3 regions of the Komagataeibacter saccharivorans genome follow, and region 3 is predicted to be linked to each of the others. Evidence: riboswitches for the same ligand, from Rfam matches in the RefSeq annotation. Region 3 holds a riboswitch; each other region holds the start of a gene.
What was found. A riboswitch is a leader RNA that binds a small molecule or an ion and turns the genes downstream of it on or off. The one in region 3 is predicted to bind cobalamin.

Region 1 (9,787 bases), 330 kb from region 3:
GTGGAACAGCCCCGGCGGCGGACCATTCGTGACGTTCGCAAGGGGGACGTGCCCGGTGTATGGCTGACAGCCTACACCGCACCCATGGCACGCCTGCTGGACGGGCATGTGGATGTCATGCTGGTGGGGGATTCGCTGGGCATGGTGGTCTATGGCATGCCCGATACGCTTGGCGTGGGCATGGACATGATGATCGCCCATGGCGCGGCCGTTGTCCGCGCATCGCGGCAGGCGCTGGTGGTGGTGGACATGCCGTTTGGTTCCTATCAGGAATCACCGGCGCAGGCTTTCCGCAATGCGGCCCGCATCATGGCGGAAACCGGCTGCGGCGCGGTCAAGCTGGAAGGCGGGACCGAAATGGCCGCGACCGTCAGTTTCCTCGTCCAGCGCGGCATACCGGTATGCGGCCATGTCGGACTTATGCCGCAGGCCGTCAACACCACCGGGGGCTTCCGCACGCAGGGCCGCGATGAACAGCAGGCCCGCAAGGTGCATGACGACGCCCACGCCATTGCCGCCGCCGGGGCCTTCGCCGTGGTGCTGGAAGGCACCATAGAGCCTCTGGCGCGTGAAATCGCAACCAGTGTTCCGGTGCCGGTTATCGGTATCGGGGCATCGCCTGCCTGTGACGGGCAGGTGCTGGTGGTCGATGACATGCTGGGCGTGTTCGGCACGTTTACGCCGCGTTTTGTCCGCCGCTATGCCGATGTGGGGAATGTGATTGAAGATGCCGCCGCCCGTTACGCCGATGACGTGCGTGCGCGCCGTTTTCCCGGACCGGAGGAATGTTTTGGCGTGCGCCGTCAGGTTACGCCGGGCTGATCCCCTTGCCCGCGCCGCATCGGCGCGGGCATGCGGCCTTCAGAAGCCTGATGCTGCCGTAAACAGCACCGCCAGCCCGCCGCCCACGTAATATTGCGGCCCGTCGGCTGCGGTCAGGGTAGGGGTCGCAACGCCGGACAGGTAATGCTGGTTGGTGATGTTGACGAAGTTCATCCGGAATTCGGGATGTGACAGAAAGGCATGGTCGTCCATGCGGTAGCCGATGGCAAGATTGCCCGTGGTGTGGTCGGGCATGCGTTCATCATTCATGAAGGTGGAATACTGCCGGCCCGTATAATGGACCGACGCGATACCGAAGAAGTGGCCGTCATCATAACTCAGCCCGGCGGAAGCCTGCAGCGTCGGGCTTTCCACCGCTGTCTTGCCCCGCGTGGCCAGCATGCCGCTGGTGGAGGGGATGTCACTGTCAATGGTCGCGTGCAGGTATTCCCCCGACAGATAGGGTGCGAAGTGATGCCATGGCTTCAGCCCGATTTCCACATCGACCCCGCGTGATGTCTGGCCCCCGCCATTGATGGTGGAATCAACCTGCGCGCCGTTCACGTTCAGCAGCGTTTGGATTTCGCGGTTGGTGAAATCATAGTTGAACAGCGTAAGGCTGCCGATAATCAGGTTGCCGCTGTAGCGGTAGCCCAGTTCCTCCGATACGGAATATTCGTTCTTGAGCTGGGTTGTGATCCCGCTGGCCGTCACTCCGCCAAACAGCGCGCTTTCATCCGGTGTGCGGAAATTGGTGGTGGTGTTGAAGAATACCATATGCCGGGGCGTGATGCGGTAGCGGATGGCGATGCGCGGCAGTGGCGTAGCGGCATTGCTGCCCGCAGCCGTCTGCACGCCAGCCGAAGTGGTGGTGCCATGGCGGTCCAGCATTACTTCCTTGAAGCCGACATCAACCATAAGCCTGTGGTTGAGGAAGTGCATCCGGTCGCCCACATACAGCGCATTGGTCTGGGAAATCATATGGTAGCTGCCTGCATCAAGCTGCTGGCCATCGGGCAGCAGCACGGTGCGGCTGATCCGGTCCACCCATATGTCCGGCGCGTAACCGCTGCCGTTTACGGCGGTAAAGGGCTGGTGTTCGCTATCGTCGGAATAGTCGTACCAGTAGCCGAACACCAGATCATGGTTGGCTACCTGCCAGTCCAGGGCGGCATTGAAGCCGGAACGGTAACTGGTCTGGGTCCAGTTGGCGCGCACGACGGCATCCGCATCGGGCACCCCGGCGGGGCTTGCCCCGCTGAACATTCCGGTTTCCCCCATCGTCGTGCCGCCGGGATCGTTGCCGTAGCTCCATTGGGCATAGGGCGTGAGCTTGAGGTGCAGCCGGTCCGCCAGCGTCAGCCGCGCCGGTGCCGCGACGTAGAAGATACGTTCGGGCTGGCGGTACAGCGCCCAGTAATCGGTGCCCCCCGCGGCATCGTTCGGGTTGTAGGTGGCGGCAAGGTTGTTTGCCGCCCCATGCGGTCCTTCGGCCTGCCAGTCCGCCTTGTCCACGGGGGGATAGTAGCTGGCGACCATCGTATTCCACGTGCCCAGCACCGAAACGCGGTTGCCCGCCCCCCATTCGCGCAGGAACTTGAAATCGATATGCTGGCGTTCATCATGGCCGGGACCGCGCCAGTTATCGGTATAACCATGGGAATACGACACGAAGCCCCGTATGCCGGTATGCCCGATCTGCCCCGTTTCCAGCCGCAGGAACTGCCGGTTGGTGTTGTACGAACCATAGGACACATCCGCATACCCACCCGCGCGGGTGGACGGATCGCGGAAGGACAGGTTCATGAGGCCACCCGCCGCGTTCAGCACGGGGGAATCAAGATCCGCCGATCCCTGTTCGAGCGAGACGCTCTGGTAATTCTCGGTATCGGCGAACTGACCCGGATAACCGTTGTAATAGGCGATGTCGTTAAGCGGCATGCCTTCAAGCACGTAACCCAGCGAATCCCCGCCCAGCCCGCGTACGCTGATATTGGTCTGGGGTGAAAATCCCAGCGGATCGGATGAGGATACATTGGCGCCCGGCAGCAGGCTGACCATGTCGAACGCGGTAGCACTTGGCGCCTGCTTGCGCATGAAATCAGTGCCGATGGTGCTGACGGATTTTGCCGCGTCCTCCTCCCGGATCAGGCCACCACCGGGCTGGGTGCCGACCACGTGCTGGCTGGTCACGGTCATCCGCTCCACCTTGGGGGCGGCTGGCTGGCTGGTGGTATGGGACGTGGCCGGGGCGGCGGTGGATGTGGCGGGGACGTTGTCGTTACCCGCGGCCATGCCTGGCCCCATGCCCAGCGCCATGCCAAGGGCCGCCGTAAGCATCTGACGGCATGAGAGAATACCGGCATCGGGCACAACAGGGGGGCGGGGTGTGCGCGGCATTTCGTATTCCTGAAAAAATCTTTTTATTTCATTATTTTGTCCCACCCCGCTGGGGTATGACATCGTCTTGAACAAATTCGGGACCGATATAATATACTCAAATAGCGTATCGTAAGCCCCGTTTTCGGGCACATCCCGTATAATTGTGCGGGCAGGCAGGAAGGTTCGCAGGTGGGACAGGAATCGGCACATATCGTACGCAGTTATGAACAGGAGCTGGAGCATCTGCGCTCCATGATGGCACGCATGGGCGGCCTGGTGGAGCGACAGACATCGCAGGCCATCGCCGCCATCGCCGACCGTGACGAAAGCGCCGCCGGGATCGCATCCGACCTCGATCCGCAGGTCGATACGCTGGAACGCGATGTGGAAGCCATGGTCATCCGCATCCTCGCCCTGCGTTCGCCGGTGGCGGGCGACCTGCGTGAAGTGGTGTCGGCGCTGAAGATCACGGGGGACATGGAACGCATCGGCGACTGCGCCGCCTCCATCGCGCGGCGGTCGCTGCGGGCGGAACTGGTGGCGTCGCGTGTCTCGCTCAGCGGGCTGCGCGGCATGGGCCGCCTCGTGCAGGACAACCTGCGCCGCGCCATTGACGCGATGAGCCAGCGCAACGCCACGCTTGCGCGGGAAGTCTGGCAGTCCGATACGGCGGTGGACGAACTGTACAACGCCATGTTCCGTGAACTGGTTACCTACATGATGGAAGACCCGCGCAACATCGGCGCCTGCACGCATCTGCTGTTCATCGCCAAGAACCTTGAACGCATCGGCGATCACGCCACCAACATCGCCGAACGGGTCTATTACACCGCCACGGGCGAAATCCTGCCTGTCGTGCGCCCGCGTGGCGGCTTCTCCGGGCAGGGAGGGCGGGACGGTGCAGCCTGACCGACCGCTTCGCATCCTTGTTGCGGAAGATGATGCCGCCCTGTCCGTCATGCTGTCCTACAATCTGGAGGCTGCGGGCCACACCGTCATGCCGGTGGATAACGGTCTGGACGCCCTGCGCGAAGTAACCGAGTGGAAGCCCGACCTCGTGCTGCTGGACTGGATGATGCCGGGCCTGTCAGGGGTGGACCTGTGCCGAAGGCTGCGCATGGCCACCGCCACGCGCTACCTGCCCGTCATCATGCTGACCGCGCGCGGGGAAGAACGCGATTCCGTCCATGCACTCGATCTGGGTGCGGATGACTATCTGGTCAAGCCGTGCGGGATGGACGTGCTGCATGCGCGTGTGCGCGCCGTCATGCGGCGCAGCATGGGCCGGGCGGCGGGGGCTTCCGCCCTGCCGGTGGAAGACGTGCTGAACTTTGCCGATGTCACGCTGGACCACGGCGCGCGCCGGGTTACGCGTGGGGGGGCAGCCATTGCCCTTGGTCCCACGGAATACCGTATCCTGCTGCACCTCATGCGTCATCCCCGCCGGGTCTTTTCACGCGCCGAGATACTGGCATCGGCGTGGGATGACGGCATCCATGTGGAAGAACGCACCGTGGACGTGCATATCCGCAGGCTGCGTCTGGCGCTCAACGCATCCGGCGGGGCGGACCTGATCCGTACGGTCCGTTCCAGTGGCTATATGCTTGATGACGGGAAGGTGGACTGAACCCGGTCCACCCATCCATTACCGTTCCAGCCTGGCGAACCGTTTGACCGCCCGTTCCCGGCGCAGGCGGGACAGGCGGCGTATCCAGAAAATGCCGTTGATCTGGTCGATTTCATGCTGGAGGCACACGGCCATGAGGCCATCCGCCTCCTCCTCGGCCTGTGTGCCATCGGGGCGGGTATAGCGCACCCGCACGCGCGCCGGGCGCGTGATCGGGCCATGGATGCCGGGCATGGACACGCTGCCCTCCTCACGGGTTACGCTTTCATCGGACTGCCAGACGATTTCCGGGTTGGCATAGACATGCGGCCCGTCACCGTCCGGCAGGTCAATGACGACAAGCCGCTGGCTGATGCCTGCATGGCAGGCGGTAATGCCGATGCCGGGTGCCGCATGCATGGTTTCCAGCAGGTCGGCGGCCAGTTGTCGCGTAGCCGCCGATGAGGCGTCCACCGGGTCTGCGGCTTGTTCCAGGCAGGGATGTGGAAAGCGGATGATGGGCAGAATGGCCATGACAGGTGTCCGGCTCCCCGGTCAGTAAAGGAAAGGACCGTTATCGTCCGCGTTCAGGTTGGTGTAGTAGGGAATATAGAAATTCATGCCAAACGGGCTGTAGGTATGGTCAATGCCCGATACGGGCCGCATGGGTTTGACATCGTGTTCGGCAAGGCAGTCGTACAGCGTCTCGCGCAGGGTGCTGTTTTCCTTATCGGACTTCGGGGTGCCGTAAAACAGTTCATGCGCGTAGGGTTTGCACGCCTGCGGCGTATGGTCGTAATAGCGGGCGTACTGTTCCTGCCGGTTTTTGATGATATCCGCATCGGGTATCCACTGATGCGTGGCGACTGATGTATGCCAGATCTGCTTCCATCCGGTGTGCATGTGGGGCAGGCGGGCAATGGCGACGCCATCCTGCCGTGTGCCATCCTTGCGCACCACCGTGCCGTGACAGGCCAGAACCTGCATATGGTCGTCATAGACGGCGCTTTTGATCGTGCCATCTTCAAAACGGATTGCGGGGGAAGCCTGCGGCGCACCCTGATTGGCAGTTGCCACCACGGCGGACGTCACGGCTGGCTGTCTGCAGTAATTCACCAGTGGACGCGGTGCATGCTGCGCGCAGGCGGCCATGCTGAGCGGGAGACATAAAGCAACAAGACGGCGCAACGGATTCTTCCTTTACAGTTAGGGTGCGTGACATGGTCATCCGCCCTGTCCCTTCACGGGTATAGAAGGGCTGGCGGCCTCACAATAATGTAAATTTCAATGCCGGTCTGTGCTTTTGTTCCCGTATGACCTGCCGGGACCGCCAGTATGTGCTGGCAGTCCCCTTGTGGTGTGAAAACATTTCCATTTGCCCCCGTGCATCACGACGATAATGCGGGGGGGCGAACGGGACGTTTTCAGAAGGTCAGGCTGCTGTGCAGGCCGAAAACGGCCTCGTTGCCCACGCGGCGGTTTCCGGTCCAGTCCGTCACCCCCCCGGAGGGGTTCCAGACGTACTGGAAGTCAGGCTGCATCACCATCCACGGCGTGACCTGCGCCTGATAGGTCAGTTCCAGATGGTTTTCATTGCCCTGCACGATTGATCCGCTGTCGCGGTCGAACTGGCGCTGGCCTGAACTGGCCCGGCCAATGCCCCAGCCCAGCCCGATCGTGTCGTTGTCACGCCCCCTGAACGGCGCCTTCAGGTTCACGCCCGCATCGATGGCGAAGCTGATCAGGTTGCGGTCGCCGCCATTGCCGGTCGCACGCAGGAACACGCCCACCGACCGTGCGGATTGCAGCGAAGGCCGCCAGATCATCTGGTCGATGATGCCATACACCATCCAGTTGCCCCGGTCCCAGCGCGGGGTCAGGTCGGACTCCGTGCTGTTCACGTTCAGCGTCGCCGCCCCCAGCGAACCACCGTTGCGGTTATACCGGTAATCGGCGAATTTCGCCGTGTCGTAATACCCGCCCAGCTTGTAGATGCCCGGCAGGCCGGGGTCTTTCGTCACATGGGACATGTCGGCGGGCTGCGGGTTCAGCGCGTATTGCAGTTCGGTTATCAGCAGCGCGCCGGTGCCCATGTTGAAGTTGGTGCCATTGGCGCCGTCATAGGTCTGGCTGGTGGGATCGGAATTGTAACCGCTGATGGACCCGGTAGCCTGCTGGATGGGAAGCGAGTTGTAGCGGTTGCCCGGCGGGTTGTCGTCGGCGGCGGCGAACATGAAGGTGAACTTCTCGCTGGGGCGGTAGCGGATGCGGATGGCGGGCGAGGACAGCGGCCATGACGGGCCGCCGCCATACAGGTTGACCGACGGGGCCATGGGCCAGCCGAAATTGGCGTTGAGGTAAAGCGATGCGTAATCGCTGATGAGGAATTCGGTATCGAGATCCTGCTGCCCGATCTTCACGTCCAGCTTTCCGTTAAGGAAGGTCTGCTGGTACCACAGTTCGAACAGGCGGGTGGAGCGGTCGGCCTCGAACCCGCTGACGGGGTTGAAGTTGGCCAGGTGATCCTGCGAGATCGAACGCCCGCGCGTCTGCAGCGCGCTGACCTGGAACAGGCCGCCCTTCAGGCCAAACAGCTTTTCGGTATCAACGGTCAGCGTCGGCATGGTCACGCCATCATAGGACGGGCCGGTGCCCGAACCGGCTGCCCCGTCATTGCCCGAGGCCGAACCGCCGGTGCCGTTGCCCCAGAGTTCATCGACTTCCTGAATGTCGAAGGTGATGCCGTGTTTGTACAGCCATGGCCGCGCACTCCACATATTGCCCAGCAGGTTGCCGCTGGTATCGAGCCTGTCACCATCGCCCGCGGCCTTTTCCTCCGCATCGGCCTGCGCGCGTTCTGAATCGCGCACCGTCGCAGGGTCGATCTGCTGGACCAGCGGGGTGGAATTGCCAAGGCGGGCGCGGTCCTGCGCAAGCTGGGTGAGGGGTGTCTGGGCGTGGGCCTCGGGACCGCCGGCAGCGCAGCAGCCCAGTAATATGATGCGGGGCAGGTACCTGCACACCCGCAGGGAATGAAAGAATTTCATCAACAAAAACATCCCGTCAGGATGGGTCTGGTCATAACCGGCCACCACGCGGCGTTAACCGGGTGTCTGGTCGGTGCGGAACTGGCAATACGGGATGTTAACTGGTCGGATACATTCTTTTATGCCCATCTCCGGGAATACCCGCCCGGCGATATGGTAGGTGGACAACGGCAGGTCTCCTGGCTTGCGGGTCATTGCATTTCATCTACCTTCCCGGTCGGAGCCAGTGGTTGCCGCCTGATGGCGACGCCAGATGAAATACTCTCCGCCTACAGTTGCGGGTACAGCTACCGACTGCGACCCCGGGCATTGCACCCTGCCGGGTCTACGGCATTCCCTCTTTTACCCGCTTGCACGGGACCGTTGACTGATGGGGCGGACTATAATGCCTGCCGCCCTGCATGCAAGCTCAGCCCGGTGTCCGGTCAAGCAGGCATGCGACTTCATCGGCGGTCGGTGCCGCTTCGGCTGCACCCGCTCGGGTGGTGGCCAGCGCCCCGCAGGCAGCCGCGTAGCGCACGGCTTCGCCCAGCGTCGCCCCACGCGCCAGCGCAGTCGCCAGTCCGGCGTTGAAACAGTCCCCGGCCGCGACCGTATCAATCGCCCTGACCGCGAAAGGTGGTACGAAACCCCGTGTCGTGGCGGTGGAATATACCACGCCCCGGTGCCCCAGCTTGATAATGGCCGTGTGCGTGCCGCGTTCATGCAGGATCCGGGCGGCGTGCAGGGCGGTAGCTTCATCGACGGGCAGGATACCGGTCAGTTCGCGCGTTTCGTTTTCATTGGGGGTCAGGATATCCGCCAGGGCGAATAAGGCGTCGGGCAGACCGGTTGCAGGCACCGGGGCCGGGTCCAGCACGACCGGTATGTTCCGGGCACGGGCCTGTCGTGCGACGGCCTGCACCAGCTCCGCATCCATTTCCATCTGCATCATGACTACTGCCGCATTGTCCAGCACCGGGGCCAGATGGGCACAGGCTTCGGCCCCATGGGCCATGTTGGCGCCGCCATCCACCAGAATCTGGTTTTCCCCCGCATGGTTGATGGTAATGAAGGCCCGGCCCGTGCCCGCCTGCGGATCGGCCAGAAGCCAGCGCGCGTTCACCCCGGCATCGTGCAGGGTGGTGCGCGCCATCTCGGCCAGCATGTCGGTTCCGGTCCAGCCAGCCAGTGCCACGTCCTGTCCCAGCCGCGCCACCGCAACCGCCTGATTTGCGCCCTTGCCCCCCAGCCCGGTCGTGGAGGAATGGACATGCAGCGTTTCACCGGGATGCGGGAAACGCTCGACATGCGTGACAAAATCAATGTTCGTGCTGCCGATCACGGCAATATGGGCGGGGGACGTGGACATGGCGGACCTGACATGATGCAACGGATGACAACAGTCATATCAGCATGTCGCCGGACAGAAAAATATATGGTGCTGGCATGATGCCGCCATGGGGGATGGGAAATCATGAACGTATTGCCGGTTGCAGCGGGCGATCCGGCCCCACGGTTTGTGCAGCGCTGTACAACGCGGTGGGGTCATTACAGCTTTGACATGGCGGCGGGCCGATACAGCATTCTGTTCTTTTTTCCCTCCACCCTTGATCCGTGCGCGGCTCGCGCCCTGTCGGTCATGCGGGCGCGGGCCGCGCAGCAGGCGGACGGTGCGGTCGGTTTTTTTGGCGTCAGCGCGGACAGTGCGGATGAAACCCGTATCCCGGTTGTAACAGGCGGGGAATCCATCCGGTTTTTCCGGGATGCCGACCGCAGGGTGCATGACCTGTACGGGATCGGGGTGGGGCAATGCTTCTGGGTCGTGGTCGATCCCATGCTGCGTGTATGCCTCAGCATGCCCGATGCGCCGGGTGTGGCGGCGCGCGTGCTCGATCATGTCATGCGCCTGCCGCCCGTGCAGGATGGGCCGGTTCCCGCACTCATGCTG
Region 2 (9,787 bases), 380 kb from region 3:
GCATATGTAATGACGCCCTGCCTGTCGGTAATGGCGACAATCAGGATATTGTCAACCAGATCAGCCCAGAAATCCACATCCTGACGTGTCAGTGCCCGCAGCCGATCATCGTGTTGCAATGCCATCTTCCTGTCTGAAAACCAAAGTAGAAAATGGGGCGTTATCCATTAAATTCAACTGACAATGGGTAGCGCCCCCTGACCCGGATGCGCCACCCCGGCAGGCGCACCATCTATTGCCCGGGAAGAATGAACGATCCACGCTCCTGCCCCGCACGGAACCATTCTTCCAGTGCCGCAGGTGGAAGGGGCTTGGCGAACAGGTAGCCCTGCATCACATCGCAACGCAGTTTTTCCAGCAGTTTGTGCTGCTGCACCGTCTCCACCCCTTCGGTCACGACCGTCAGGCCAAGCCTGCTGCCAATGCCGATTACCGCCATGGTCACGGCCTGCGCATTTGTATCGTGTTCAAAATCATTTATGAAGCTGCGATCGATCTTGATTTCGCTCAGCGGCAGGCGCGTCAGGCGTGACAGGGAAGAATAGCCGGTACCGAAATCATCCATAGACAGCCCGACATCCAGCCTGCGGATGGCGTGCAGCACCTCTTCCGTATCACCGCTGCTGTCCATCATCACGCTCTCGGTAATTTCAACCGTCAGGCGGTCGGGCGTGAGGTTATGGTACTGAAGCAGGTTGGCGATATATTCGGGCAGGCCACGATTGCGGAAATGCACGGCTGAAAGATTGACCGAAACGGTGGGCACATGCACGCCGTCCTGATCCCATTTCATCATCTGCGTGCAGGCTTCCTTCAGCGACCACCGGCCGATGGCCTCGATCTGGCCGGTTTCTTCCGCCACGGCGATGAAACGGGAAGGATAGATGTTGCCCAGCTTGGGATGATGCCACCGCGACAGGGCTTCCACCCCGTACAGGCCGCCGGTCATGGTTTCCACCTGCGGCTGGTAATGCAGGTTGAGCATGCCGCGCGCCAGGGAATCCCGCAGCGCCGAACCCAGCATCAGCCGGTCCTGCGCGACCTGGTTCTTCTCGCGTCCCGCAAAGCGGTAGACGCCGCGCCCGTCTTCCTTGGCCTGATGGGCGGCCACGTCGGCCAGGCTGAGCAGGGTTTCACTGTCCGGCCCGTTTTCGGGAAAGGTGCTGATGCCCACACAGCAGGAAATGCTGAGCGTATTTTCCCCCACCTGAAGGGGTCTGGCGATGGCGTTGATCAGCCCTTCGGCAAATTTTTCCGCCTTTTCATGCGAACAGTCGGGGATAACGATGATGAACTCATCCCCGCCCGAACGGCTGACGATGCATTCATCCTTCACCTGCGATCGGATGCGCCGCCCGATCTCGATCAGGAAACGGTCGGCGTTCACATGGCCAAGCGCGTCATTGATATCGCGGAAACGGTCAATATCGACCATGAACAGCGAAAACCGGCTGTTGCCGCCGCGCAGGATCAGACGTTCGATGACATTATGCAGCGACGAACGGTTCAGCAGGCCCGTCAGGCGGTCAAAATTGGAAAGCTGGGCAATATGCAGCCGTGTCTCGTTCTGTTCGATCGCCAGCGCGCAGAACGGCATGCAGGCGGCCACCACCCGGTCCGCCCATTCATGCGATTTCTCACCCCCGCGAAGATAGATGGCGAAAATACCCATCACCTTTCCCGTGCGCGAGACAACGGGGGATGAACAGCACCGCACCAGCCCCAGCGAACGGGCCACCGACTGGTAGCTGTCCCATACCACCGCGTTGCTGGTGGCCGGGCTGCTGCCCAGTTCCTCCACCTGCGCATCGGTCAGCACCATGCTGTCCAGCCCGGCACGGAACCGGGCCGGCATGCCGGGGGCGGCAAGAACCTTGAGCGCATGCGCGCTGTCGATCAGGATAAGGGCGGCCATGCCATCGGGCACGAACCTGTCGGCCCGGCGGCACAGCAGTTCGCCCACTTCGCGTACCGTCTGGTCGGATGCCAGGGCCTGCAGCACATCGTTCTGCAGGACGAGTATCCTGCGCTGCCGGCTCTGTTCCGTCACGTCCTTCATGACGGCGATGTAATAGATCTTGCTGCTGCCGGTCAGTTGCACGCGGGAAATCGACAGTTCACCGCATACATATTCGCCAGTGGAACGCTGGAACTCGACTTCGCGGGATGTTCCGACAATCCGGCCTATTCCGGTTTCCCGGTTGCGGTCGATATAGCCGTTATGCTTCGCACGTTCCGGTAATGGTACAAGGCAGTTTACGTTCTGGCCCATGACCTGTTCACGCGGAAGACCCCATATCTCCTCGGCGGCGGGATTGAAGAAGATGATATTGTTATGCTCATCAATCACGACCATGGGGTCGATGGCCTGCTCCATGGCGGAAAGCAGGACATCGGCGCTAATCTCGGGCTGATCCACCATAAACTCCAGATCGTCGGGGCGCATGATGCACCATTTAAAGCCACGCTTCGTAATTGTGGCAGGCAGGCAGCCCATACCACATGCGCATCCGCTGCGTCAGTCCCGTCATGGTCGGGCAACACAGCGTAATACGCATGATGGATCTGGCGGTACGGTGCCGCTGCATCTGCATCCGAAGGGTGGTGGCCATATCACGTCCATCCCCGCCAGCACAGGACCATAAGCCATCCATCAGTCACGACGGCGTTCCAGATCCTGTGGCAGCATGCCCGCCAGCGGGCGGCAGGCATAGGCACTTTCGCCTTCCGGCTGGGGCATGTTCTGGCGCAGCTCGGCAGCACCTGCTGAAACCGCACGCCACGCCGCCTGCGCCAGCGCCTTGCGGCTGGGGAAATCCGCCGGGTCCAGCGGCGGGTGCAGCAGCACGGTCGCGCGCATCGAACGCCATTTGACCAGTTGCCATACATGGGGGCCAAGGTCCATGTCCCCGTACCATGCGAAGACCGGGCGGCGCGCGCGGTTGACCGGCACGCCCTCAAGCTGGTCGTACACGACCGAAACCGGCTGGATCAGCGGGATCATGCCCGGCTTCGCGGCGATGGTGGCGGCCTCGCTCAACGGTTCGTCCGGCACCTTCCCCGCGGGCAGGCGCGGCGGCTTGGCGATGGCGAAAAAGGCCGACAGGAACGGCAGCACCCGTGACCCGTCCGATGATGTACCCTCGGGGAACAGGATCAGGTTGTCCCCTTCCACCATCAGGCGGTGCAGCATCTCGTCCCGCTCGCGGCCCGTGGTGCTGCGCTGGCGGCTGACGAATATGGTCCGCCCGATGCGGGACACCAGCCCCATGATCGGCCAGCCCTCGATATCGCCCTTGGCCACGAAATTGGATGGCAGCACGGTGCCCAGCACCGGCACGTCAAGCCATGTGGAATGGTTGGAGACGTAAATGACCGGCCGTTCGCCTTCGCGCCGGGCACGCCTGCCCCCCACGCCGCCCGCCCTTCGGCCAACCACGCGTATGCGCAGCGACAGAAGCAGGCACAGCCCGCCCCAGACCATGCGCGTCCAGCGTATCTTGGCCGTGCCGGGAACCAGCAGCAGGACCGCCTCGAACCCGACCGAAAGCGGCACCCACACCGTAATGGCGGCCAGCCGTCCCACGCCACGGGCGGTACGGGCATATTCACGCAGGCGGCCCGACGGGGTGACGGACATGGTCGCGATGGCCCGCGCGGCATCCGAACCCGCTTCAGGGGCGATCACCTGCCGGGAGGCACGTCGCGCGGGCAGGGACTGGACAGGTGGTGTGGAACGACGCCGGGTAAAGCGGCGGATGAAATCGGCGATCATGCGCCTATCCATAGCCCGCCATCATGGCACGCGACAATATAGGGCGGCAGGACAGTCTGGCTGCCGTGTCATGCATGCAACGCGCGCGGTGTGCGCCCGCCGTCATCGTGCCGTCATATTGCCTGGCGACAAGGAATACGGACCGGCGCGGATGGCCTGTGTCCCGTCCGCCGCTGGACCGGACGTGATGACCGGTCCATGCTAGGTACTTATCCCTGAGGAGTTTTTCCCCATGTCCGCATGCAGCCGTCGCGGCGTCCTGTTCGCCGCCACGACCGCCTTCACCCTTCTTGCGTCCCTCCCGCATGGCCCCGCGCGGGCAGCGGATGATGTACTGAACGTGCTGACATGGTGCGATCATGAAGACCCTGAACTGCTTGGCCCCTTCGAGCAGGCCAACAGGGTACGTATCCACTTCAAGGACATCGACAGCGGCGATGCCACCCGCACCATCCTGCGCCAGTCCAGACCGGGAGACTGGGACGTGGTGATCATGGATGAAACGGATGCCCCCCGTCTGGCTATGGCCGGAATGCTGCAGCCGCTGGACCCCGCCGATTTTCCCGCAGCCGAAGTGCCAGCCCCCATCGCCGATCCGGCAATCGGGTCCTATGGCGGCAGGCTGTATTCCGTGGCGGAGAAATATGGCTTCAATGCCGTAGCCTTCAACCGCACACGGGTAGACCCTGCGGATATGGAGGACATCAACGCCATCTGGCAGCCACGCCATCACGGGCGGATCGCGATATATGACAGCTACCTGCCGGTCCTGTCCTATATCGCGCTGGCCATGGGCCTTGATCCCGCACACCTGCACGATACCGACCTGCCCGCCCTGCGGGACAGGCTTGTCACCCTGCGCGCCAGCGCCGCACTGGTAGGGGACATGGCCACGGTGCAGCAGGCGCTGGCGGATGGTCAGGTGGATATTGTCGTGGGCGGTGGCGCATGGACCACGGCGGGCGTGGGCGAAGGCGGCGCAGTGGCGACGGCCGATGCGCAGCCCCCCGCCACAGCCCGGCGCCCGGAGCTGACCTTTACCGTGCCCCGGCAGGGCGGCATACGCTGGCAGCACGGGATTTCGATTGTCGCCACATCGCAGCGCAAGGCGCTGGCGCTGGCATTCGCGCAGTATCTGCGCACGCCTGCCGCGCAGGCGCGGCTTGCCACATCATCATGTTACTGGGGCATGCCCGCCAGTCCGCTTGCCCCGCTGGATGACGCGGCCCGCGCCGCGCTGCACTGGGACCAGCAGCCGGGCTATATCGCCGCAAGCCATCCCTACCCCATCGTTGACGAGGCCATGGATGGCAGGCTGCATGCGTTATGGGACGGCGTGATGAAGGACAGTACTCCCGTCACGCCCACCACGGTCACACCCGCCACAGACAATGCGGATGACGGCACAGCCGGTCCCTGATTTCAGCCGTGACGCACGGCCCGGGGCGTAAGCAGCCGTTCGGCCAGAACACCGAACATCAGCCCCAGGCTACCCCACAGAACAAGCTGCATGCCCAGTGCTGCCTCCCGGAAGCGCCACAGCACGAGGGCGGGGAAATTGTCCGGCACCTCGTTCACATCAGGCAGCACCCATTGCAGCAGCGCGATCAGCACCACGAACACCGCCGCCCCGCACAGCGAGGCACTCCATTCACCCAGCCGCGCCACCAGCGCGCGGCCAGAAAGAACCGCCAGAACGAGCGCGCATAGCGAAAAGACCACCATCTCGAAATAGGTGGCCGTGCGCAGGCCGATCGTCTCCGGCGTACCGACGCCGGGCGGGTTGGCCGGGTATTTGAGATCGGGCACGACAACCACCGCCAGAAATCCCGCCCCGGCCAGAAGCAGGGCGAGCATGCGCGGCGAAAAACGGCCAATCCGGCCATAAGCGGTTGCAAAGACCAGCGAAAACAGACCGCCATAGGCGGCACCATACATGACGGCGGCGGTCAGCATGCCGATGGATGCCTGCACCGCGCGGCTGACCAGTTCCGGCTCTGGCGCATCGCCTGCCGCCGCGTCCTGTGCCGCTTCATAAGCGATGGAAAGGGCGACCTGCGGTTCACCGAACACGCGGGCGAACACGAAGGCAAGGCAGGCGGCAAGAATACCAGCCAGCATGCCACGCAGCAGAAGGCGGCCCGCCATCAGCCAGCCCCCCGACCGGAAAGGGAGGAATGGAAATTCATTGTCAGATCTCCTGTCGGGAAAGCGCGTCCCGCAACGGAATTATTCTTTATCCACCGGGAGAGGTCTGACTTCCGCATGACGACATGCGATGTACAGTGGCGCGACCGTGCCGGAATCCCACCGGCTTCCCTCCCGCGGATCACGAGGGGCGCAGTCAATACCGCGCCCGCATCCAAGTCAATATCGCGCGGCCTACGGCGCAGCCGTGGCCGGGGACTGCGGCAACGTCACCCTGCTGGCCTGACCCTGCGCCGCACGCCACTGCCGCAGCGCATCAAGCGTATGAGCGACATGGCCATCGGGCGAAAGCGCACTATAGGCGTAAATCACCTTGCCATCGGGCGCGATCACATAGGATGTGCGGTTGGCCCGGTTCAGCAGCGGCAGGCGGCTGTCATACTGCCGCGCGATCTGCCCCTTCGGGTCGGTTGCGACCATCAGGCGGCCATGGCCTTCGCTGACGGAAAAACGGTCGAGGGTGGGCAGGTCATCGGTCGAAACGCCGATCACCGTGGCGCCCAGCGCCGTGTACTGGTCCATGGCGGCAGCAAAATCGTGGGCTTCCATGGTGCAGCCACGGGTAAAGGCCGCAGGATAGAAATACACCACCACCGGCCCCTTGCGCAGCGCATCGGCCAGATGGAAGCTGAATTCACTGCCATTGCGCGTGGCCTGGGTATCAAACATCGGGGCCTGGCTGCCCACCGGCAACGCCGCGCGCGCGGGTGAGAAACACACGAACCCGGCAAACGCCAGCACCCCCGCCAGCGGCAGGCACAGCCCCGGCATGCACCAGCGCGAACGCCTGTAAAAATACCTCATGTTTCCTCACACCCTGAAAGCAGGGTTCCAGCCATCATGTGGCGGGCGGCAGGATCTGGCAGCCACCGCCACCCAGTCGCTGACAGACCTGTTCGGCAGCAGCGTGCGACAGGCCGGTCAGCCTTGCACGATAGACATGACCGCGTTGCGATGCAACGCTGGCGACCTGCGTGCGCACCCCGCTGTAGGAAACCCTGGCCTTTGCCTGCCCCGCCGCATGTTCGGCCTGCCCGGCGGAACCGAAGGCGCCCACCTGCACCGCCCAGTCATGTCCACCCGCCATGCTGATGACCCCGGGATGCACCGCAGCCGATGTCATGGGGGTCACGCCGCTCTGTTCACGCGCGCTCCATGCCGCACGGACGGCGGCAGCTTCGGGCGACGGGGGCTCGGCTACCGTATCCTGCGGTGCGGCCGCCATCAGGGTGCGGGCGCGGTTTCGTCCGCCACGGCTGTTCTGCGCCGCCTGCGCGCGGGCCAGTGCGCGCGCTTCCACCAGCAGGTCCGCCTGCGAGCGGTTGAGCGGCGTGCTGCCCGCGATCTTCGGTCCGATGGAGGCTACGTAATCGCGGGTTTCCTTGGGCAGGGTGTGGTAGCGGTCCAGAAAATCATCCAGCCGTCCCGGCCCGCTGTTATAGGCGGCAAGAAAGCCGGGGGAGCCGTAAATGTCGTACATCTCGCGGATGTAGGCGGTGCCTGCCACGATGTTGTCATGGGGTTCATAGGCATCGGGGCCGAGGCTGTAGCGCGCGCGCATCTCGTCATAAGTGGGCGGCATGAGCTGCATGAGCCCCATCGCACCGGGCAGCGAGGTCACGAACTGCCCGTTACGGTAAAGCTGGCCACCAGATTCGCGCTGCATGACCTGCCTGATCCAGACGGCGGGCACGTCGAAGCGCTGCGACGCCTCGGTAATATACGGTCCCCATGGATCGTCCGGCGGGCCGGGCGGGGTATAGCTGGTATGGGCGCGGGCGCGATAGGTATCGGCTTCGTCCATCATCTGCGCTTCGGTCATGGGGCGTGGCCCCTGCGCGCAGGCGGCCAGAAAACCCGCGAATGCCAGCGCCAGCCACCGCACGGCCCCGCGCGTAGTGGTGGACCGGGCGACCGGGGCCGCCTGCCCACATTCGTCAGATGCCGGTTCCACTACTGCCTGCGCTGTTGCCATGTCCTGCCGTTATCCCGCTCATGCCCATGTTCCCATGGTGGACATGCCAGCATGGCCCCATCCGACGGGAGGGCCGCACCATAACAGCGCGGCTCCGGCTTGCGCAATCCTGATGCGCAGGCTGCGTACATGCCATTTCCCGCCCGGAATTAAAGGAAGTTATTCCTCGGTGCAGGTCGCGGGGTCGGGACCGGTGCGGTGGCTGGGGCTGTCCAGTGCCGCAAGGTCACGCATGTCCTCATCCGTCAGCTTGAAGCTGAATGTCTGCAGGTTGGCGCGCATGCGTTCGGGATGCGCACTTTTGGGAATGGGCACTGAGCCGGTCTGTACTATCCAGCGCAGCATGACCTGTGCGGGGGTCTTGCCATGACGTTCCGCTACGCGGTTGAGGACCGGATTCTCCATCACCGCGCCCCGGCCCAGCGGACTCCACGCCTCGGTCAGGATGCCGTGCTTGCGGTGCATGGCGCGCAGGCCCGACTGCGCGAAATCGACGTGCATCTCGATCTGGTTGACGGCGGGCACCACGCCGGTTTCGTCAATCAGGCGCTGGATGTGTTCGGGCAGGAAGTTAGACACCCCGATGGAGCGTACATGGCCATCCTTCTGCAACTGGATCATTGCCTTCCAGCTTTCCACATACAGGTCCTTGGCCGGAAGCGGCCAGTGGATGAGGTAGAGGTCGACATAACTCATCTTCAGCCGTTCAAGGCTGCGTTCGAACGCGCGCAGGGTGCTGTCGAAGCCATGGTCGGCCCCGCGCAGCTTGGTGGTGACGAAAATATCCTCACGCCCGACATCGAAACTGAGCAGCCCCGTACCCACCCCGCTTTCATTGCCGTAACGCGCCGCGGTATCGAACAGCCTGTACCCCGCCGCCAGCGCTTCACGCACCGCTGCTTCAGCCTGCGGGTTATCCAGTGGATAGGTGCCGAAACCGATCGCGGGAATCCTGTATCCGTCATTGAGGGTAAGCAGGGGAATCGTGGTCATGGTCATTCCTTCGCCAGACGCTCCCGGCAGCAACTGACCCCGCGCGGGCGGCGGGGCGGCGATCTGGCCGGGGCAGGACGTGTCGCCTATGGTCAGGGTAACGATGCCCGGCCCCGTTTGGTTTATGCCCAGTTTTCATTACTGGGCTGCATATGGTTCATTGTCCCCGCTCAGAAAGGACAGACATGACCGATACCCCCACCCCGCCTGCCGCCGATCTTCACCACACGATCCTGACGATCGATACGCATATCGACATCCCGTGGCCCGACCGGAACGATTTCGCCACTGGCGCGCCGTCGCGCCGGGTGGACCTGCCGCGCATGCGCGCCGGTGGGCTGGGGGCGGCGTGCCTTGTGGCCTATGTGGGACAGGGCGCGTGCGATGCGGCGGGTCATGCCGCGGCGTCGGACCGGGCGCTGGCCATGCTGCGCGTAATCGCGGACACCGGCCAGATACCGGGCGTGCGGGTATGCGATACGGTCGAGGGCGTACGCGCCGCCCATGCGGCGGGTGACATCGTCATTATTCCCGCCGTCGAAAACGGCTACACCATCGGCGAGGACCTGTCCCTGATCGCCGCGTTCCGCAAACTGGGCGCGCGTTACATGACGCTGACCCATAACGGGCATAACCGTCTGGCCGATTCGGCCCGGCCGATGCAGCACCTGCAGGACCCCGAAAGCATCCATGGCGGCCTGTCGGCGCTGGGCCGCGACGCGGTGGCGGAAATGAACCGCCTTGGCATGCTGGTCGATGTTTCCCACACCGCGCGCAGCACGATGATGCAGGCCGTCGAACTGTCACGCGCGCCGGTATTCGCCAGCCATTCCTGC
Region 3 (9,787 bases):
TCGTCTCGCGCGGCGGGTCGATCATGGCCGGATGGTGCCTGCACCATCACCGCGAGAGCTTCCTGTATGAACATTTTGAGGAAATCTGCGACATCATGCGCCGTTATGATGTCTCGTTCTCGCTCGGTGACGGGCTACGTCCCGGCTCGATTGCGGATGCCAATGACGCCGCACAGTTCGCCGAACTGGAAACACTGGGCGAACTGACGAAAATCGCATGGGCGAAAGGCTGTCAGGTCATGATCGAGGGGCCGGGCCATGTGCCCATGCACAAGATCAAGGTCAATGTGGAAAAACAGCTCCGCGAATGTGGGGAAGCACCGTTCTACACCCTCGGCCCGCTCACGACCGATATCGCACCGGGATATGACCACATCACATCAGGCATAGGGGCCGCCATGATCGGGTGGTTTGGCACGGCGATGCTGTGTTACGTCACCCCCAAGGAACATCTTGGCCTGCCCGACCGCAATGACGTGAAGGTCGGTGTGGTCACATACCGCATTGCGGCCCATGCCGCCGACCTGGCCAAGGGACACCCGGCAGCCCGTATACGCGATGACGCCATCAGCCGCGCGCGCTTCGATTTCCGGTGGAATGACCAGTTCAGGCTGTCACTCGACCCGGATACCGCATGCGCGTACCACGATGAAACCCTGCCGCGTGAAGCCCACAAGAACGCGCATTTCTGTTCCATGTGCGGGCCGAAATTCTGTTCCATGCGCATAAGCCACGATCTGAAGGCCAATGCCGAACGTATGGCGGGCATGGAACAGAAAAAGGAAGAATTCCGCAACAGCGGCAACCGCATTTACGTACCCGTTGAGGAAACGGTCACGCCTGCGGAATAACGGCCGCTCCATCCAGCCCGTGCGGCAGATGTCTGCCTGCTGCTGCACGGGTGCCGGACCACAGACCCGTCGCCCGCCGCCTCATCGGGGCTGGCACCGAATTCCGGTCATATCGATCACGAACCGTTTTGTCTGAACATACGCCACGCGATATACTGCGTGCTTTCGTTTCAGGAGAACACGCATGGCCACCGGTTGGGCTCCCGACGGAGCCGTACAGGATCAGATCGACGATACGATAGCAGACGCAGTCAAACGGGCACGGTCCCATATCCCCACAGGCGAAAGCGAAACCAGTTGCCGTGAATGCGGGGAAGACATCCCCCCGGCCCGACAGCAGGCGATGCCGGGCGTCAAGCTGTGCATCGACTGCCAGTCGGAACGCGACAGAAAGCCGGTCTTCACCGGCATCAACCGCCGGGGAAGCAAGGACAGCCAGCTTCGCTAGCAGCCCGTGGGAACCGATCCCGTATCACAGGACATGACCACAGACCTGCCTATTGACAAGAACTGCCACCCAATCCGGGATGGCGGGTTGCGGCATCAATCCAGACCAATCCGCTCACCCACCGTCTCAGGCATGATCCGGCCAGACTGACTGGCCGGATCATGCGGGAAAATCAGATAACCTTTTCCACCCAGCCATGCGGATCGGCCGCCGTACCGCGCTGGATGCCGATCAGGGCATTGCGCAGCTTTTCCGTAACCGGGCCGATCCCCGCGCCATCGCCAATCACCGCGTCACCGTTACGGCCACAGAAACGGCCAATGGGCGAAACAACCGCCGCCGTGCCGCAGGCAAAGACTTCCTTCAGACGGCCAGAGGCGGCATCAGCGTAAAGCTGGTCGATGCCATAGCGTTCTTCACGTACCGTCAGGCCCATCTCCCGCGCCAGGGTCAGCAGCGAGTCGCGCGTGATGCCCCGCAGGATCGTGCCGGTCAGGGCAGGCGTGGAGACCGAACCGTCATCGAACACGAAAAACACGTTCATGCCGCCCATTTCCTCGATCCAGCGGCGTTCGACCGCATCAAGGAACAGCACCTGCGCGCAGCCGTGCGTCTTGGCTTCCTGCTGGGCCATGAGGCTTGCGGCATAATTGCCCCCGCATTTGGCCTCACCCGTACCACCGGGGGCCGCGCGGCAGAAATCGGATACCCACACACTGACCGCCTCGGCCCCGAAATAGGCGCCGACGGGGGAAGCAATGACCATGAACAGGTATTCACCCGCGGGCCGCACGCCAAGGAACGTCTCGCTCGCGATCATGAAGGGACGGATATACAGGCTCTCGTCGGGATTGCCCGGCACCCATGCGTGGTCCACGCGCACAAGCTGGCGCACGGCTTCGACAAACAGTTCCTCGGGCACCTGCGCCATGGCCATGCGCTCGGCTGACTTGCGGAAACGCGCGGCATTGGCATAGGGCCGGAATAGGGTGATCCCGCCTTCCGCCGTGCGGTAGGCTTTCATCCCTTCGAAAATTTCCTGTGCGTAGTGCAGCACGGCTGCCGCCGGGTCCAGTGTCAGAGATGCGTAGGGCTGTACGCGCGCGTCATGCCATCCCTTGCCTTCCTCATAGCGGATAACGACCATGTTATCGGTAAAGACACGCCCGAAACCGGGATTGGCCAGAATCTCCGCCCGGCGCTGCGCCGAAACCGGCGACGCATTGGGGGAAAGCGTGAAGGGAAGGGAAGTGGCGCTGTCCATAGCCGTTGTTTCTCTTTCATCATGACGCTGGCGCGATACGCAAGGCGCGCGCTCATGCCCGCCGTCAGGCGCGGGCATCGCTAGCAGAAGTTCACCAGAACATTTCGCCGGTCAACCCCACCCTGCACCTAAACACCCTGCTTTCACGCCTGACCCAGCACAAAACCAAGCCCGCGCAGTGCTTCAGGCAGGCGTTCACGCCCATGAAGCGCACTGACATCCCCCAGACGCGCCAGCACGCTTTCGCTCCAGCTACGCCCCGGCGATCCCTGAGCGGTACGGGCGGCACGCAGCCGTTCATCATAGGCCGCGATGACAGCCGGGTCGTTCGCGGCAGCACTGTCATACCGTTCGGCATGCAGCACGGCATGCTGCGGCAGGCGGGGCTTGATGGCGGTGAGACGCTGGCGGTCGGGGTAGCCGACACTCATGCCGAACAGCGCAACCGTACGCGCGGGCAAGCCAAGTTCGGCGGCAATCGCTTCGGGCCGGTTACGCACCGCGCCGACATACACGATTCCCAGCCCGTAGGATTCAAACGCGGCAGCGGCATTCTGCGCGGCGAAAGCCGTATCCATGACGGCGGCCAGAAAGGTATCGAGGCAGTCCACCCCCGGCAGGTCACGGCCATGCGCCTGCCCCACATGGTCCAGCCGCGACAGGTCGGCAACCCATGCAAGGAACAGCGGCGCCTGCGCGATGAAATCCTGATCCCCCGCTATCTTCGCAAGCCGCGCGCGCCGGTCGGCGTCGCGCACGGCAATGACGCTCCATCCCTGCAGGTTGGATGACGTGGACGCCGACTGCGCCGCGGCCACGGCGGCCTCCAGCACCCCATCAGGCAGGGCGCTGGCACTGAATCCCCGCACGGAGCGGTGCGTCATGAGACCACGCGCCACCGGGCTTTCGGGCAATGCGGGGGCTGCGGGCGGCTGGGTGCCGTACCGCGCCCGCCACAGCGCGGCCATGGAAGAAAGGGCCGGAAAGGACGAAACAAGACTGTCGGACATGAAATGCCTCCTGCCTGTGCAATGGTGGCTGGATAATAAGCACACCACACTGCCTGTCTGGCGGGAAGCGTGGGAAAATCACACCTGCCCTGCACATTTTCGCATCATGGCGCAGGACGGCCATGCACCACCATCCGGTCATGGACCGACCGGATGGTCTTTAAAAAGATCCTTTGAAAATCTTGTTTTTTTCAGGATGCACTTTTCTTCACGTTGCTGCGATGTCACAGGGCTGTAAATAGGAAACCATACCTGAATCCTGCATGAAAGTTACAGTCACGCCGCTCCGGCCGCGCGTTTTCCCCTGCCCATAAAGGAAGTCCGCCAGCATGTTCGAGGCCCTGATGATCTCCCGCACCGACGATGCGGTCACGACCCGCGTGGAACAGGTCGATCCCGCATCCCTGCCCGCAGGCGATGTAACGGTCGCGGTGGATCATTCCAGCCTCAATTACAAGGACGCACTGGCCATTACCCGTGGCGCGCCGGTGGTGCGGCGGTTTCCGATGGTACCGGGCATCGACCTTGCCGGTCGCGTCATCGAATCGGAAGACCCACTCTATCGCGCAGGCGACCGGGTGCTCGCCACCGGCTGGGGACTGGGGGAGACGCACTGGGGCGGCCTGTCACGCATGGCCCGCCTGTCGGGACGGTGGCTGCTGCCACAGCCTGCGGGCCTGTCCTCGCGGCAGGTGATGGGAATCGGCACGGCGGGCTTTACCGCCATGCTGTGCATCATGAGCCTTGAAGAAGGGGGGCTGACCCCGGCCAGCGGACCGGTCATCATAACCGGGTCGGGCGGTGGCGTGGGTGGCATGGCCATCATGCTTCTGGCGCAACTGGGCTATCAGGTCACAGCCGTAACCGGCCGCCCGCAGCTTCATGCCTATCTGACCCGTCTGGGCGCAAGCGAAATCGTACCGCGTGAGGCGCTGGCCCCCACGGGCAGGCCACTGGAAAAAATCCGGTGGGCCGGGGGTATCGATGTGGTGGGCGGGGATACGCTGGCCACGATGTGCGCATCCATCCAGTACGGTGGCACGGTGGCGGCCTGCGGACTGGCGGAAAGCATGGCCCTGCCCCTGACGGTCGCGCCCTTCATCCTGCGCAACGTGCGCCTGCAGGGCGTGGACAGCGTCATGTGTCCCCGCCCGCGCCGGATGGCGGCATGGGCGCGTCTGGCGCGCGACATCGACCATACGCTTCTGGAAAGCATGCTGCACGATGCACCGCTGGCCGATGCCATCACCATCGCGCCGCGCATTCTGGCGGGTCACGTCCGGGGCCGGACGGTCATCAGCATGGCCTGAACGCAAAAACGGCATTCCCGATGGAAATGCCGTTCAGCACATACCCGGTCACGGGACCGGAACAGGCGGGACGAACCCGCGCCCCTACTGGATCAGTGGCAGGGGAAGCCCAGCAGATGGCGTCCGTCATGCACGAATTCATGCACGTAGTGACCGGAAATGAGCGCGGTCGCCCCCTGCTCCGCCCCGACGAAATACAGCAGCAGCGATGCCAGTACCAGCCCGAACACACCCCACGGCAGCAGGTCGCGGACCGGGATGGAAACCTGCGGCGCGGCAACGCTACCGGTGGACAGGACAGTTGTACCTTGGCTCATACTGGGAAACTCCATGGATCACGCACGACCCGGAGCAGTATGCATGAAACACGGCCTGATCTGCCGCCCGTTCCATAACCGGATCTGGCCGCATGTTTCCAAAATTGGCATGGAAGGTCAATCATCCATTGCTTGACCCACCCTTTCCCCATGCGCGGGACAGTGACCCATGAACCAGATCCTGACCTGCATTGCCCTTCCCCCGGCGGACAGCCTGCGCCCGGGCATGATCCCCCGCACGGACGATGCCATCGCCCTGCCCCCGGATTTTCCAGGCAGCCTGTCCGATGATGCCGACCTGACCCTGATCCCGCCGTCAATGGAACCACCGCCAGATTGTGCCTGCCACCATGTGCCCGCGCTGCGCATGGTGGAAATGGGCGCATGGCAGGGCGCTGCACTGAAGGATCTGCCCCCTGCCGGTCTGGCCCGCTGGACTGCGGATGCCACGTTCGCCCCGCCCGGCGGGGAAAGCCGCGCGGACCTCCTGCACCGCATCACCCCCTGGCTGACGGCCCTGCCCACAACACCGCCGCGCATCCGGGTGATGGCCGATGCCACGGTCATAAAGGCCATCGTCATCGCAGCCCTTGGCGGGGATGCGGGCATGCTGTCGCGGCTGGATATCGCACCATGCAGCCATACGGTGCTGACGCGGCATACGGCATGGCGCGTGCGCATGACCGGCGCGCCGCTGTCATGAAGGCGGGACATATCCAGCATTACCGTGGTTTCTTTGACAGCGCGGTCCGCAATCGTCTAAATCCGGTCCTGATGGTTCCCCATTGGGGAGAATAGGGAAGACGGTGCGCCCATGGGCAAGGCCGTCGCTGCCCCCGCAACTGTAGGTGGCTGTTTCCGGCCCGCGTGACCTGTCAGGGAACGCGGCATTGTCACTGGTCCCTTACCAGCGGGACCGGGAAGGCAGCCGGAAGGGAGGGATCACCCCCTCCGCCACAAGCCAGGAGACCTGCCATCATATGCCGCGCCGCAGCCATGCGACCCGGATGAGACCGATTTCAATCGCATGGCCGGCGGGGTGCCCGGCACGCGATGGGCCACCGTCCCCGCCCCGCGCGGGTGCGGGGTCGTAACCGTGCACCCCGCCTTCAGGCTGCGCCGCGCAGCCATGCCGCGAAAGGGCACGGACCGACATGACCGCACAGCCGCAGCCGGAATCCGGAAATACGCCCCCCGTGCATCTGCATGTATGCGTGACCTGCCGCCGGGGCCTGCCCGCATCCGACAATCCGCAGGGACGCCAGCTTCATGACGCCATGGTGGCGCTGGCGGCGGACACGCCCGGCCTTGTCATTCATGAGGTCTCCTGCCTTGCCGCATGTGACAGCGGCTGTGCCGCCGTGGTGGCCACGCCGGGCAAATGGGGCTGGCTCCTCGCCCGGCTCGGCCCGGAGAAGGCACAGGACCTGATGACCTATCTTACGGCCTACGCCGCATCGCGCAGCGGCACCGTCATGCCATCGCGCAGGCCCGCCAGCCTGTCGGACATGGTGCGTGGCCGTTTTCCCGCATCCCTTTTTTCTGGAGCCTGATCGCCATGACCCCCACCACCACGGCACGTGCCAGGGTACCCGTTACCGTCATCACCGGCTTTCTGGGCGCGGGCAAGACCACGCTGCTGCGCCATGTGCTGGCCAATGCGAAGGGCAGGCGCATTGCCATCGTGGTCAATGAATTCGGCACGCTGGGCATTGATGGCGACACGCTGCGCGCCTGCGGTGTGGAAGGATGCCGTGACGAGGATATTGTCGAACTGACCAATGGCTGCCTGTGCTGCACGGTTGCGGATGATTTCCTGCCGACCATGGAAGCCCTGCTCGACCGCGCAAGCCCGCCGGACCATATCGTGATCGAGACCTCCGGTCTGGCGCTGCCCAAGCCGCTGCTCAAGGCCTTTGGCTGGCCCACCATCCGCACCCGCATGACGGTGGACGGCGTGGTTACGGTGGTGGACGGCCCCGCCGTCGCCGCTGGCCGCTTCGCCGACGACCCGGAGGAGGTCGCCCGCCAGCAGGCGGCCGACCCGTCGCTCGATCATGACAACCCGCTGGCCGAAGTCTACGAAGACCAGCTCCTGTCGGCCGATCTGGTGGTGCTGAACAAGTCTGACCTGATGACGGCGCAGCAGGCCGATGCGGTGGAAGCCGCGATCCGCGCCGAAATCCCCCGCGCGGTCAAGGTGGTGCGCGCAACAGACGGGCAGGTTGACCCGGCGGTGCTGCTTGGTCTGGACGCGGCGGCGGAAGACGACCTTGCAGCGCGCCCGTCCCACCACGATGCGGAAGGCGGCGAGCACGAGCATGATGATTTTGAAAGCTTCGTGCTGGCCATTCCCGAACAGGGCAGCGTGGACGGTTTCATCGACCGGCTGAAAACACTGGCCGAACAGCACGACATCCTGCGCATGAAAGGCTATGCCTGCGTGCAGGGCAAACCCATGCGCCTTGCGGTACAGGGCGTCGGCAGCCGCTTCCGCCACCAGTTCGACCGCCCCCTTGCCAGTGATGCGCCGCGCACGGGCGATCTGGTGGTGATCGGGCAGAAGGGCATGGACCAGTCCGCCATCGCGCACGCGCTGGCGCAGGTCTAGGGGACAACGGCAGCAGGACGGGACAGGCACCATGCATCTGCTGGCACGCGAGGTCCGCACGCTCGACGACGGCGATCAGGCGGAAGATCTGGGGCATGCCCCGGCGGATATCGTGTTCCTGTCCTTTTCGGACAGCGACCTGCTGTGCCTGAACGCCGCCCATGCGGCGGCGGACGCTCCGGCTGCCAGCCTGTGCACCGTCACCCTGTCGCGGCTGCTGCACCCGATGTCGATCGACCTGTATGTAGCCGATACCATCACGGATTCGCGCTGCGTGGTGGTGCGGCTGCTGGGGGGTCTGGATTACTGGCGTTACGGGGCGGAAGAACTGGCGCGCGCATGCGGTCAGGCGAATATCCCGCTGGCCTTCCTGTCCGGGGATGGGCGCGATGACCCGCGCCTGGCGCGGCTTTCCACCGTGGGGGACGCCACGCGCGCGCGGCTTGATGCCCTCATGCGCACGGGCGGCAGCGCCAACATGGCAACCGCCCTGCGGGTCATGGCGCATCTGGCCGGATGCGGGCCGGATGTGGATACGCCCACCATTCCCCTGCCCCCGGCGGAACTGCTGCACGCAGCCGACCCCGCCCTGCCGCTACGTGCAATGGTGGTGTTCTACCGCACGCATCTGCTGGCGGCGGATATCGCCCCCATCATGGAACTGGCCTCCGCTCTGGCCGGACACGGCATCGGGGCTGACCTGCTTTATGTCACCTCCCTGAAAGATGCCGCGTCGGCGCGGGTGGTGACGGACCGGATTGCCGCAGCCCCGCCCGACATCATCCTCAACGCCACCTTCTTTTCCACGCGGGGCAGCGATGATGGCCACAGTCCGCTGGATATGGCGGGCGTGCCGGTGCTGCAGGTGCAGCAGCCGGGTATACCCTACGCCACATGGCGCGACAGCGTGCGCGGCCTGTCACAGGCGGACCTTGCGATGCAGGTGGTGCTGCCGGAACTCGACGGGCGGATTCCCGCCTGTCCCATTTCCTTCAAGGAAGAAGCCGCGCCCGGGCTGCCCGCGCGTCATGTGCCCTACCCCGATGGCATCGCGCTGACATGCGCCCGCGCCGCCGGGTGGGCACGGCTGGGACACACGCGGCCCGACGCGCGGCACGTGGGCATCATCCTGTCCGACTATCCCGGCGCGCAGGGCGCGCCCACGGGACAGGCTGCCCACGCCGTGGGACTGGACAGTTTCGCAAGCCTCGAACACATCGTGTACCTGCTGCACGCCGCCGGATACGATACGGGTGCGGCCCCGCTGCCTACCGCACGGCAGCTTACGGATGCACTGGCCCGTGCATCCGCGCGGCCCTTTGTCTCTATCGCCACCTACCAACGCTGGTTTGACGGCCTGCCTGCGGAATCACGCGCAGCGCTCACGACCTGCTGGGGCACGCCGGAAGAAGACCCGGCCTGCCGGGACGGGATGTTTCACCTGCGCCACATGCGGGCGGGAAACATCCTGATGGCGCTGCAGCCCGACCGGGGCGCACCGGGCGACCGGCACGGGGGCTATCATGATCCCGATACCCCGCCCCGGCATGCCTATGTCGCCTTCTATCTGTGGCTGCGCCATGAAGCGGGGCTGGACGCCATGGTGCATCTGGGCACGCATGGCACGCTGGAATGGCTGCCGGGCAAGGCTGCTGCGCCCAGCGCCACCTGCTGGCCGTCATTACTGGTGGACGGGCTGCCGGTGATCTATCCCTTCATTGTCAATAACCCCGGCGAGGCCGCCGCCGCCCGGCGCAGGCTGGGGGCCGTCACCATCGGCCACATGACGCCCCCCATCGTGCCGGTCGGCACCAGCGGGACCGATACGGGCGAACTGGAACGCCTGATCGATGAATATGCGGCGGCTGATGGTCTGGACCGCAGGCGCGGGGCCATACTGCGCGGGGAAATCCTGCAACGCGCGGACAGTCTGGGCCTGCTGGGAGAAAGCGGCGCGGCCCGTGACGGGGATGAGG

Region 1: it holds a riboswitch for cobalamin, as region 3 does, so the genes downstream of both, KSAC_RS08810 (carbohydrate porin) here and KSAC_RS10380 (DUF1636 family protein) in region 3, are expected to answer to the same signal.
Region 2: it holds a riboswitch for cobalamin, as region 3 does, so the genes downstream of both, KSAC_RS08515 (CbtA family protein) here and KSAC_RS10380 (DUF1636 family protein) in region 3, are expected to answer to the same signal.

The regions. Positions count from the first base shown of each region.
Region 1 is NZ_CP036404.1:1,930,775-1,940,561, reverse strand. Features, by position in the region: gene panB (3-methyl-2-oxobutanoate hydroxymethyltransferase) at 1-822, shown strand, start outside; gene KSAC_RS08835 (TonB-dependent receptor) at 862-3,222, opposite strand; gene phoU (phosphate signaling complex protein PhoU) at 3,394-4,113, shown strand; gene KSAC_RS08825 (response regulator) at 4,103-4,831, shown strand; gene KSAC_RS08820 (peptide deformylase) at 4,850-5,344, opposite strand; gene KSAC_RS08815 (hypothetical protein) at 5,366-5,902, opposite strand; gene KSAC_RS08810 (carbohydrate porin) at 6,235-7,857, opposite strand; cobalamin riboswitch at 8,010-8,237, opposite strand; gene KSAC_RS08805 (ribokinase) at 8,267-9,208, opposite strand; gene KSAC_RS08800 (redoxin domain-containing protein) at 9,314-9,787, shown strand, end outside.
Region 2 is NZ_CP036404.1:1,873,365-1,883,151, forward strand. Features, by position in the region: gene KSAC_RS08495 (putative bifunctional diguanylate cyclase/phosphodiesterase) at 1-125, opposite strand, end outside; gene KSAC_RS08500 (EAL domain-containing protein) at 233-2,446, opposite strand; gene KSAC_RS17265 (hypothetical protein) at 2,457-2,612, opposite strand; gene KSAC_RS08505 (lysophospholipid acyltransferase family protein) at 2,654-3,775, opposite strand; gene KSAC_RS08510 (extracellular solute-binding protein) at 4,008-5,195, shown strand; gene KSAC_RS08515 (CbtA family protein) at 5,198-5,923, opposite strand; cobalamin riboswitch at 5,949-6,139, opposite strand; gene KSAC_RS08520 (peroxiredoxin) at 6,158-6,787, opposite strand; gene KSAC_RS08525 (lytic transglycosylase domain-containing protein) at 6,822-7,958, opposite strand; gene KSAC_RS08530 (aldo/keto reductase) at 8,118-8,951, opposite strand; gene KSAC_RS08535 (dipeptidase) at 9,137-9,787, shown strand, end outside.
Region 3 is NZ_CP036404.1:2,256,976-2,266,762, reverse strand. Features, by position in the region: gene thiC (phosphomethylpyrimidine synthase ThiC) at 1-851, shown strand, start outside; gene KSAC_RS10410 (DksA/TraR family C4-type zinc finger protein) at 1,036-1,299, shown strand; gene KSAC_RS10405 (branched-chain amino acid aminotransferase) at 1,472-2,563, opposite strand; gene KSAC_RS10400 (nitroreductase family protein) at 2,707-3,573, opposite strand; gene acuI (acrylyl-CoA reductase (NADPH)) at 3,903-4,883, shown strand; gene KSAC_RS10390 (CbtB domain-containing protein) at 4,976-5,200, opposite strand; gene KSAC_RS10385 (histidine phosphatase family protein) at 5,370-5,903, shown strand; cobalamin riboswitch at 5,959-6,192, shown strand; gene KSAC_RS17300 (hypothetical protein) at 6,177-6,356, opposite strand; gene KSAC_RS10380 (DUF1636 family protein) at 6,355-6,753, shown strand; gene cobW (cobalamin biosynthesis protein CobW) at 6,759-7,811, shown strand; gene cobN (cobaltochelatase subunit CobN) at 7,843-9,787, shown strand, end outside.